Regions from separate parts of the Serratia sarumanii genome, predicted to be linked through region 1. Evidence: riboswitches for the same ligand, from Rfam matches in the RefSeq annotation. Region 1 holds a riboswitch; the other holds the start of a gene.
The links. Region 1 has a riboswitch for thiamine pyrophosphate ahead of thiC (phosphomethylpyrimidine synthase ThiC). Riboswitches for the same ligand answer to the same signal wherever they lie in the genome.
Positions count from the first base shown of each region.

Region 2: it holds a riboswitch for thiamine pyrophosphate, as region 1 does, so the genes downstream of both, thiB (thiamine ABC transporter substrate binding subunit) here and thiC (phosphomethylpyrimidine synthase ThiC) in region 1, are expected to answer to the same signal.

Region 1 covers NZ_CP124750.1:274,921-280,103, reverse strand. The annotation lists gene nfi (deoxyribonuclease V) at 31-717, opposite strand; gene hemE (uroporphyrinogen decarboxylase) at 727-1,791, opposite strand; gene nudC (NAD(+) diphosphatase) at 1,830-2,597, opposite strand; gene SSARUM_RS01275 (Rsd/AlgQ family anti-sigma factor) at 2,699-3,190, shown strand; TPP riboswitch at 3,230-3,354, shown strand; gene thiC (phosphomethylpyrimidine synthase ThiC) at 3,469-5,183, shown strand, end outside.
Region 2 covers NZ_CP124750.1:719,780-724,962, forward strand. The annotation lists gene ilvB (acetolactate synthase large subunit) at 1-293, opposite strand, end outside; gene ivbL (ilvB operon leader peptide IvbL) at 405-518, opposite strand; gene thiQ (thiamine ABC transporter ATP-binding protein ThiQ) at 607-1,311, opposite strand; gene thiP (thiamine/thiamine pyrophosphate ABC transporter permease ThiP) at 1,298-2,905, opposite strand; gene thiB (thiamine ABC transporter substrate binding subunit) at 2,881-3,867, opposite strand; TPP riboswitch at 3,925-4,043, opposite strand; gene sgrR (HTH-type transcriptional regulator SgrR) at 4,081-5,183, opposite strand, start outside.

The sequences.
Region 1 (5,183 bases):
TTATCTGCGGCGCAGTGTACCCGAAATCGCTCATGGCGACACCTCCGGATGCTGCTGCAACCAACGCTGAAACGCCGGACGGCGCGACGCGATGGCGTCGGCCCAGCGGGTCGGCTCCGGTAATCGGTAGCCCGCCATGCAGCGTTGCACCCACGCCAGCGCGCTGTCGGCGCTCACGCGATGGCCGGTAGAGATGAACAGCGGGTTGCAACGCGCCTTGCTGCGCCACACCCAGCCCAGCGGTTCACCCTTATCTTCCAGCGGCGCCAGCGCGCCGACGGCGGCGTCCAGCGGCGCGAATTTGCCGCACAGGCGCTTCTTGGCCACGCCGATGGTCGGCACATCGACCAGCAGGCCGAAATGGCTGGCGACGCCGAGACGCCGCGGATGCGAAATGCCATGCCCATCGACGAAGATCAGCCCCGGCTTCTGCCGCAGCTGCCCCCAGGCGGCCAACAGCGCCGGGTATTCGCGAAACGACAGGAAGCCCGGGATGTAGGGCATGACGGTGGCGATGCGCGCCACCTGATACTCCACCAGCTCCAGCGACGGATAGCGCAGGATGGCGATGGCGGCGCGCGTCACCGCCCCTTCTTGCTCGAAGCCCACGTCGGCGCCGGCGATGAAGGCCGGCGGTTCGGCCGGCAGATCGTCGTAGCGAATGACTTCAGCCGCGCGCCGCAGCTGTTCGGCGCGCAGGGCCGCCATATCGGTCACATCGAATCCTTAACGGTGGTATTTCGCCGAGTGCGCGTGCACCGCCTCGACGAAGGCGCCGGCGTGCTCCGGCGGCACATCCTGATGGATGCCGTGGCCCAGGTTGAACACATGGCCGTTGCCGTGGCCGAAACCGGCCAGAATGGTCTCCACTTCTTCCGCGATGCGCGCCGGAGAGGCATACAGCATCGACGGATCCATATTGCCCTGCAGCGCCACTTTGTCGCCGACGCGCCGACGCGCGTCGGCGATGTCGGTGGTCCAATCCAGCCCCAGCGCATCGCAGCCGGTGGCGGCCATCGCCTCCAACCACTGCCCGCCGCCTTTGGTGAACAGCGTCACCGGCACGCGGCGGCCGTCGTTTTCACGCAGCAGCCCGTCGACGATCTTGTGCATGTAGTGCAAAGAGAACTCGCGGTAGTCGCGCCCGGTCAGCACGCCGCCCCAGGTGTCGAACACCATCACCGACTGCGCGCCGGCTTTGATCTGGGCATTGAGGTACAGGATCACGCTGTCTGCCAGCTTGTCCAGCAACAGATGCAGCGTGGCCGGTTCGGCATACATCATCTTCTTCAGCTTGGTGAAGGCTTTGCTGCTGCCGCCTTCGACCATATAAGTCGCCAGCGTCCACGGGCTGCCGGAAAAGCCGATCAGCGGCACTTCGCCCTTCAGCTCGCGGCGAATGGTGCGCACCGCGTTCATCACATAGCCCAGCTCCACTTCCGGATCGAACACCGGCAGCTTGTCGACGTCGGCGCGGCAGGTAACAGGGGAGCTGAAACGCGGGCCTTCGCCGGCTTCAAAGTACAGGCCGAGCCCCATGGCGTCGGGAATGGTGAGAATGTCGGAGAACAGGATGGCGGCGTCCAGCGCATAGCGGCGCAGCGGCTGCAGCGTGACCTCGCAGGCCAGCTCCGCGTTCTTGCACAGCGACATGAAATCACCGGCCTGGGCGCGGGTCGCCTTGTACTCCGGCAAATAACGACCGGCCTGGCGCATCATCCATACGGGGGTCACATCCACCGGCTGGCGCAACAGCGCGCGCAGGTAGCGATCGTTCTTCAACTCAGTCATTTATGGGGCTCCCTTAATAATCTGCCGGCCATTGTACATTATTCTGCCCGGCACAGCGCCACGGTGTCCTCAATCAACCGGCGCGCCACGGTACCGGGCGGCGGCAACAGCGGCAGCTGGTCGTAGCGATACCAGCCGGCGTTGAGCAGCTCCTTGGGATCGTGACGAATTTCCCCCTGATGGTAATCGGCCATAAAGGCCATCATCAGCGAGTGCGGGAACGGCCAGGGTTGTGAAGTGACGTAGCGCAGGTTCTTGATTTCGATATTGCTCTCTTCCATCACTTCGCGCGCTACCGCCTGCTCCAACGTTTCGCCCACTTCGACGAAGCCGGCCAGCACCGTGTGGATACCGCCGCGATGGCGCACGTGTTGCGCCAGCAGGATCTGATCCTCGCGCCGAATGGCGACGATCACGCAGGGTGCAATCTGCGGATAGTAGCGCTCTTTGCAGTGGCCACACAGGCAGGCGCTCTCGCTGCGGCTGAGGTGCATCTCATGGCCGCAGTAGCCGCAATAGCGATGTGAACGGTAGAAATCCGCCAGCTGCACGCCGCGCCCGGCAAGCTGAAACAGACCGCGATCCAGATCCAACAGCTGACGCACCGAGCCCATCTCCCGCGGCATCGCCTGGCGCACCAGCCAAACCGGCGCCCCCGCCCACTCACCGATGGTGCGCGCCATACGGCCCTGCAGCCCGAGGGTGGCGGCCGTCCCCGACGGCAATTCACCGTTCGGTAACCAAAGTTTGCTTTCATGGCTGACGATCCACCAGCCGTTTTCATTGCCCGTTAATGCAAGTTCCATATCGTTGTTGCACAACCTCAGCTTCACTGGCACTCTACGAATCGGCTTTGTTACATTTTAATAACTTACCGGTTACTTTTATTACTTACACGGAGTCAAACATGCTCAACCGTTTGGAAAGGCTGACTCAGCGCGTTGGCGGTAGTAATGAATTAGTTGATCAATGGCTTCAGGCCCGCAAGCAGTTGCTGGTCGCCTACTGCACGCTGGTAGGCCTCAAACCGAATAAAGAAAAGCATACGCCGCTGAATGAAAAAGCGCTGGAGAACTTTTGCCACAACCTGGTGGATTACCTCTCCGCAGGGCATTTTCATATCTATGACAGAATTATCAAACAAGTGGAAGGCGCAGCCAGTCCGAAAATGTCGCTGGCGGTGAACATCTACCCCAAGCTGTGGGCCAATACCGAACAGATCATGGCGTTCCACGATCGCTATACCGAAGTGGATATCGATCAGGAGGTTTGTCTGGAATTCCACCAGGCCTTGTCGGATATCGGCGAAACGCTGGCGGCGCGCTTTGCGCTGGAAGATAAGCTGATCCTGCTGGAGGCGGAAGCCGCGCAGCAACCGCAGCCGGATCCGGCGCGTTAAAATTTTATAGTTTTTTTTCTTATCCCTCCTATACTGGGGGGCATCTTGTCGGAGTGCCTAGCGCCTGATTTGTTCATCGAATCAGCCAGGCTGAGACCGTTAATTCGGGATCCGCGGAACCTGATCGGGTTAATACCCGCGAAGGGAACAAGAGTAATCTATCGCCACAGGCACGGCCTTCCCCTTGCGGGCGCCCTGCCTTATCGGCCACCATCATTACTCCCTCCGAGCTCCAGACAAGCAACTTTCCCAACCCAACACACTGGTAGGAACTTGCTATGTCTAACGTTAATCCACCGCGCGCCCGTAAAGCGCAACGCGAAGCCGCCCAGCAGTTTATCGACACCCTGCAAGGCATGGCTTTCCCGAACTCACGCCGTATCTATCTGCAAGGCTCGCGCAGCGATATCCAGGTGCCGATGCGCGAAATTCAGCTCAGCCCGACCCTGCTCGGCGGCAGCAAAGACCACCCGCAGTATGAACCCAACGAGGCGATCCCGGTGTATGACACCGCCGGCCCCTACGGCGATCCGCAGGCCAAGCTCGACGTGCACGCCGGTCTCGCCAAACTGCGCGCCGGCTGGATCGACGCGCGCGGCGATACCACTACCCTCAGCGGCGCCAGCTCCGGCTTCACCCAACAGCGGCTGGCGGACGAGGGGCTGGATCATCTGCGCTTCGAACATCTGCCGCTGCCGCGCAAGGCGCTGCCGGGCAGGCGCGTGACCCAGCTGCACTATGCCCGCGCCGGTATCGTCACCCCGGAGATGGAGTTCATCGCCATCCGTGAAAACATGGGGCGCGAGCGCATTCGCGGCGAGGTGCTGCGCCACCAGCACCCGGGCCAGAGCTGGGGCGCCAATCTGCCGGACAACATCACGCCGGAGTTCGTGCGCCAGGAAGTGGCCGCCGGCCGCGCCATCATTCCCGCCAACATCAATCACCCGGAGGCGGAACCGATGATCATCGGCCGCAATTTCCTGGTGAAGGTGAACGCCAATATCGGCAACTCGGCGGTCACGTCGTCGATCGAAGAAGAGGTGGAGAAGCTGGTGTGGTCCACCCGCTGGGGCGCGGACACCGTGATGGATCTCTCTACCGGCCGCTATATTCACGAAACCCGCGAGTGGATCCTGCGCAACAGCCCGGTGCCCATCGGCACCGTGCCGATCTACCAGGCGCTGGAGAAGGTCAACGGCGTGGCGGAAAACCTCACCTGGGAGATGTTCCGCGATACGCTGCTGGAACAGGCGGAGCAAGGGGTCGACTACTTCACCATCCACGCCGGCGTGCTGCTGCGCTACGTGCCAATGACCGCCAAACGCCTGACCGGCATCGTGTCGCGCGGCGGCTCGATCATGGCCAAATGGTGTCTGTCGCACCATCAGGAAAACTTCCTCTATCAGCATTTCCGTGAAATCTGTGAGATCTGCGCCGCCTACGACGTTTCGCTGTCGCTCGGCGACGGCCTGCGCCCCGGCTCGATTCAGGACGCCAACGACGAAGCCCAGTTCGCCGAGCTGCATACGCTGGGCGAGCTGACCAAAATCGCCTGGGAATACGACGTGCAGGTAATGATAGAAGGCCCGGGCCACGTGCCGATGCAGATGATCCGCCGCAACATGACCGAAGAGCTGGAACACTGCCACGAAGCGCCGTTCTACACCCTCGGCCCGCTGACCACCGATATCGCCCCGGGCTATGACCATTTCACCTCCGGCATCGGCGCGGCAATGATCGGCTGGTTCGGCTGCGCCATGTTGTGTTACGTCACGCCGAAAGAACACCTCGGCCTGCCGAACAAAGAGGACGTCAAGCAGGGCCTGATCACCTACAAGATCGCCGCTCACGCCGCCGATCTGGCCAAAGGCCATCCGGGCGCGCAGATCCGCGATAACGCCATGTCCAAGGCGCGTTTCGAATTCCGCTGGGAAGATCAGTTCAATCTGGCGCTCGATCCGGCCACCGCCCGCGCCTATCACGACGAAACCCT
Region 2 (5,183 bases), 440 kb from region 1:
GCATCGGCGATGGCGGTGACCAGGTTGGTGGCGCCCGGCCCGCTGGAGGCGATGCACACCGCCGCTTTGCCGTTGGCGCGCGCCATGCCCTGCGCCATAAAGCCCGCGCCCTGTTCGTGGCGCGCCAGCACGTGGTGAATACGGGTGCTTTGGCTCAGCGCGTCATACAGCGGCAGCGCGGCGCCGCCGGGGATGCCGGCGACGGTGGTGATACCCTGCCGCTCCAGCAGATGAACGATCAATTGTGCGCCGGTGAAGCTGGTGCCCGGTTGAGGCGTGCCCGAAGTTGCCATGTTCCTGTCCTTTCTCAAGGCCGGTGAGCTTTGCTGGGCAGGGTGCTAAAACAAGAAACCCCGCCCGGTTTGCGCCGGCGGGGTTTGGGAATCGATGCGTTGATTCGGACCCTACGGCGCATTGCCGATGACCACCACCACACGCACGACGACCACCGCGGCTGGTAGCGCGGTAACTAGTAGGGTCGAAGTCAGCGAGGATGCGATCACAGGGAACCTTATCATCAGTAAAAAAAGTCAGGTTTTTATAAAAGCACAGGCGCAAAATTCGCACAACAGGTTTATTGGCGCAGCATAAAAAACGCGCGTCAGATCACGCTTTACCCGAAATGCCCAGCACGCGCGCTTCGGGCGCGCTGCCGTCCAGCAGGGCCTGCGTCGGGCCGTCGTAGTAGATGCGTCCGTCGACCACCAGCAGCGTGCGCGGCGCGATGCGGGCGGCGTCGTCGAGGTTGTGCGACACCATCAGCAGCGTCAGGTTGCGCTGTTCGCACACCGTCTGCAGCAGCTGCAGCATCTCGTTGCGCAGCGCCGGATCGAGCGCCGAGAAGGGCTCGTCGAGCAGCAGGATCGGCCGTTGGCGAATCAAACAGCGCGCCAGCGCGGCGCGCTGACGCTGGCCGCCGGAAAGCTGCGACGGCAGGCGCTCCAGGTGCTCCTCCAGGCCGACCTGACGGGCGATATGCGCCCGCCGTTGGCGCTGCTGTTCAGTCAAGCGCAGACCGGGATCCAACCCCAGCCCGATGTTCTGCGCCACCGTCAGGTGCGCGAACAGGTTGTTCTCCTGAAACAGCATCGACACCGGCCGTTTGGCCGGCGGCGTGGCGGTGTGGTCTTCGTCGTTCAGCAGCAGCCGGCCGCTGGCCGCCGGCAGAAAACCGGCGATCAAACTCAGCAGGGTGCTTTTACCGGCGCCGCTGGGGCCGAGCACCGCGACGCGCTCGCCCGGCTGGATGCGCAGATCAAAGCGCATCGGCAGGTGTTCATACAGATAGGTCAGTTTTTCAAGCGTCAGCATGGCGCCCCGGTAAGCGTTCGATCAGGGTAAACAGCAGGAAACACAACAGCAGCAACAGCAGCGCGGTCACCGCCCCGTCGTTGCTGCGGTAGGCGCCTATCTGCTGATACAGGTAAAAAGGCAGGGTACGGAAATGCTCGTTGCCAAACAAGGCGACCACGCCGAAATCGCCGATCGACAGCACGCAGGCGAAGGCCAGCGCCTGCGCCAGCGGGCGACGCAGCGCGCGCAGTTCGATCAGCCGCAGCCGCTGCCAGCCGTGGATATCCAGCGACAGGCACAGCGGGTTGTAACGTTCGGCGAGGTCGCGCATCGGATTCTCCAACACCTTCAGCGCATAAGGCACCGCCATCAGCGCATTGGTGAGGATCACCAGCGCATAGGGCGACTGCGGCAGCCCGATCGTATCGCTCAGCAGCAGGAAGAAGCCGGTGGCCAGCACGATGCCCGGCATCGCCAGGATCACCATGCCGCTCAGCTCCAGCGCCTGGCCGCCGCGCAGATGCTGCCGCAGCTTCAGTTCGCGGCTGCTCCACAGCAGCATCACCGTGAGCGCCACGCACAGCACCCCGGCGCCGAGGGCGATGCGCAGCGACGTGAACAGCGCCTGCCACAGCACCGGCTGGCGCAGCACGCTGACGACGGCCTGATTGGCGCCGTCGGCGATCACCGCCAGCAGAGGCGGCAGCAGCAGCAGCAGCGCGGCGGCGATCAGCAGAAAATCGCCGACGCGCCGCCACAGGCTGTCTTCCGGGTTGCGCCAGCGCTGGGCGTGGGTATGGCCCACCGGCAGCGCCTGACTCAGCCGCTGGCTGATCAACACCAGCCCCAGACAACAGCTTAACTGGATCAGCGCCAGCATGGCGGCGCGACCCAGATCGTAGTCGTAACTCAGCGCCTGGTAGATCGCCAGTTCGATGGTGGTGGCCTGCGGCCCGCCGCCCAGCGACAGCACGGTGGCGAAGCTGGCGAAGCACAGCATGAAGATCAACGCGCCGCTCGGCAGGATCTGGCGGCGCAGCGCCGGCCATTCGACGAAACGGAACTGCTGCCAGCCGTTCATGCCCAACTGGGCGGCCAGCTGGCGCTGTTCCACCGGGATATTCTCCAGCGCCTGCAGCAACAGGCGGGTGGCCAGCGGCAGGTTAAAGAACAGGTGCGCCAGCAGAATGCCCTGCAGGCCGTAGGGCGAGAAGCCATACTCGATGCCCAGCCAGCCGCACAGCGTCGCCAGCCAGCCTTGGCGCCCATAGACGCTGAGCAGGCCGAACACCGCCACCAGCACCGGCAGCACCAGCGTCATAGCGCACAGCCGCAGCAGCAGCTGCCGGCCGGGGAAACGGCGGCGATAGAGCGCGCGCGCCAGCAGAACGGCGGGCAGCACCGAAATCAGCGCCGACAGCAGCGCCTGCCAGAAGGTGAAGCGCACCACGTGCCACAGGTAGCTGTCCTGCCACAGGCCGCGCCAGTCGCTGTCCGGCGCGTGACGCCACAGCGAGCCCATCGCCAGCGCGGCGACCAGCAGGATCACGCCGGCGGCCAGCAGCCCCGGCCAGAGCCAGCGGGGGATCAGCGGCTGACGGCGGTTTGCCATGCCCGGATCCAACCGCCGCGTTGTTTGGCCACCTCTTCGGCACTGTATTGCAATGCAGTATGCGGCACGTTCATCTGCTCAAAGCCGACGGGCAGTGGGGTGTTGATCACCGGATACATCCAGTTGCCGGTCGGGATGGTATTCTGGAAGGCCGGCGTCACCATGAACTGCATGAAGCGCTCCGCCAGCTCAGGCTGTTTGGCGGCCTTCAGCTTGCCCGCCACTTCCACCTGCAGGTAGTGGCCTTCGCTGAACGTGGCGGCGGCGTAGCTGTCTTTCTTCTCTTCGATAAGATGATAGGCCGGAGAGGTGGTGTAGCTGAGCACCAGATCGCCTTCGCCCTTCAGGAACAGGCCGTAGGCTTCGCTCCAGCCTTTGGTGACGGTGACGGTCTTTTTCGCCAGCTGCTGCCAGGCGGCAGGCGCTTTGTCGTCATAGACTTTTTGCATCCACAGCAGCAGGCCGAGGCCCGGCGTGCTGGTGCGCGGATCTTCGTAGATCACTTTCCAGTTGCGATCGCTGCTGACCAGCTCCTGCAGGCTTTTCGGCGGGTTCTTCAGTTTTTCTTTGTTGTAGACGAAGGCGAAGTAGCCGTAGTCGTAAGGCACGAAGGTCGCGTCCTGCCAGCCGCCCGGCACCGTCAGTTTGGCGGTGTCGACGCCGCTCGGCGCGAACAGGCCGGTTTGCTGCGCCGCCTGCAACAGGTTGTTGTCCAGCCCCAGCACCACGTCGGCGGCGCTGTTCTTGCCTTCCATGCGCAGGCGGTTCAGCAGCGAGACGCCGTCTTCCAGCGCGACGAACTTCAATTCACAGTCGCACTCGGCTTCGAAGGCTTTTTTCACCGCCGGGCCTGGGCCCCAGTCGGCGGCGAAGGAATCGTAGGTGTAAACCGTCAGCGTCGGCTTGGCGAACACCGGCGCGGCGCACAGCAGCAATAAGCAGGGCAGATATTTTTTGACCACGTTGCACTCCTGAAAAATAAGGGGGCAAGGGCATCTGAGGGGGCGAGGCGGCGTCGCCGGTTCGCTGGGCTCAAATCCCTCCGCCGGTATTGACCGGATCAGGTTCGACGGGTGTGCTCTCAGCGGAAAATCGGGCTTATCACGCGGCCCGACTTACCGCACCCCGTTGAGACGGCGCTATTGTAAAGATTAACCGACCCGGGCGAAAGGCGCTTATGCCTCCGGCGGGGCAAACCAGGCGGACTTGAAGTCGAACCAGCCGAGGGTGTTCATCCGCACGCCGCGCATGCTGCGCTGGCCGTGCAGCTGCAGCCAGTGGTGGAACAGCGGATGCAGCTGGTGGTTGCTGACCAGACGCTGGCAGAACTCGGCCAGCGGCAAGCGGTTGGCGCGCCACAGCGCCGCGTCCTGCGCCAGATCTTCGTTCATGCAGTGCTGCACCAGCGGCAGTTCGTACAGCGTGGCGAACAGCGAAAACTCCAGCGGCAGGTAGAAGTTGGCGCTGCCGAGCCACAGATCGCTGCGCGCGTCGCCCTGGTGCCAGGTGGCGTAATCCACGCTTTGCACAATCAGGCGGATGCCGTGCTGCGCCAGCAGCGGTTCGATCGCCTGGCGAATGGCGTGAAACTCCGAATGCTCATTGAAGTGGGTCATCGTCAGTTCGGTCAGGCCCGCGGGCTTGGGCTGCTGCGCCAGTGTGCGGTTGTGGTGCCAGCGCGGCAGCAGTCCGTACGCCGGCGACCAATAGCGCTGGTAGAGCGGCCCGGCATGGCTCAGCAGCGAAATGGGGTTGATCAATTCGCACAGCCAACTGCGAATGGCGGGATCGGCGGCCAGCGGGGAGCGCTGATCGAACAGCAGGAAATAGCAGCCCTCTTCCAGCCGGCTTTCCAGCTCGCTGTTGCCGGTTTCATCGCCCTGCAGCTGCACGCCGGAGTGCACCAGCTCTTCGGAAAACTCCGGCAGCACCCAGATGTTCACCTCGTCGATCAGCGCCCGGTAGCCGAAATAGTCGTCGAAGGCGTGGATCTTCATCTGGCTGGGATGGTTGCGCACCATGCGGTAGGGGCCGGTGCCGACCGGATGGCGGGCGAAATCAGGCAGTTCGCGCCATTCGCGCGGCAGGATCATGGCCTGCACGCTGCCCAGCAGCCAGGGCAGCCAGTGGTCGGGGCTGCGCAGCTGCACGTCGATCACGAACGGCGTCGGCGAGGTGACGCTCTCGATATGCGAGAACAGCGGTTGCGAGGTCAGACGTGAGAGGGAAGTGATGACGTCCGCCATCTCCAGCTCGCGGCCGTGATGAAAATGGATCG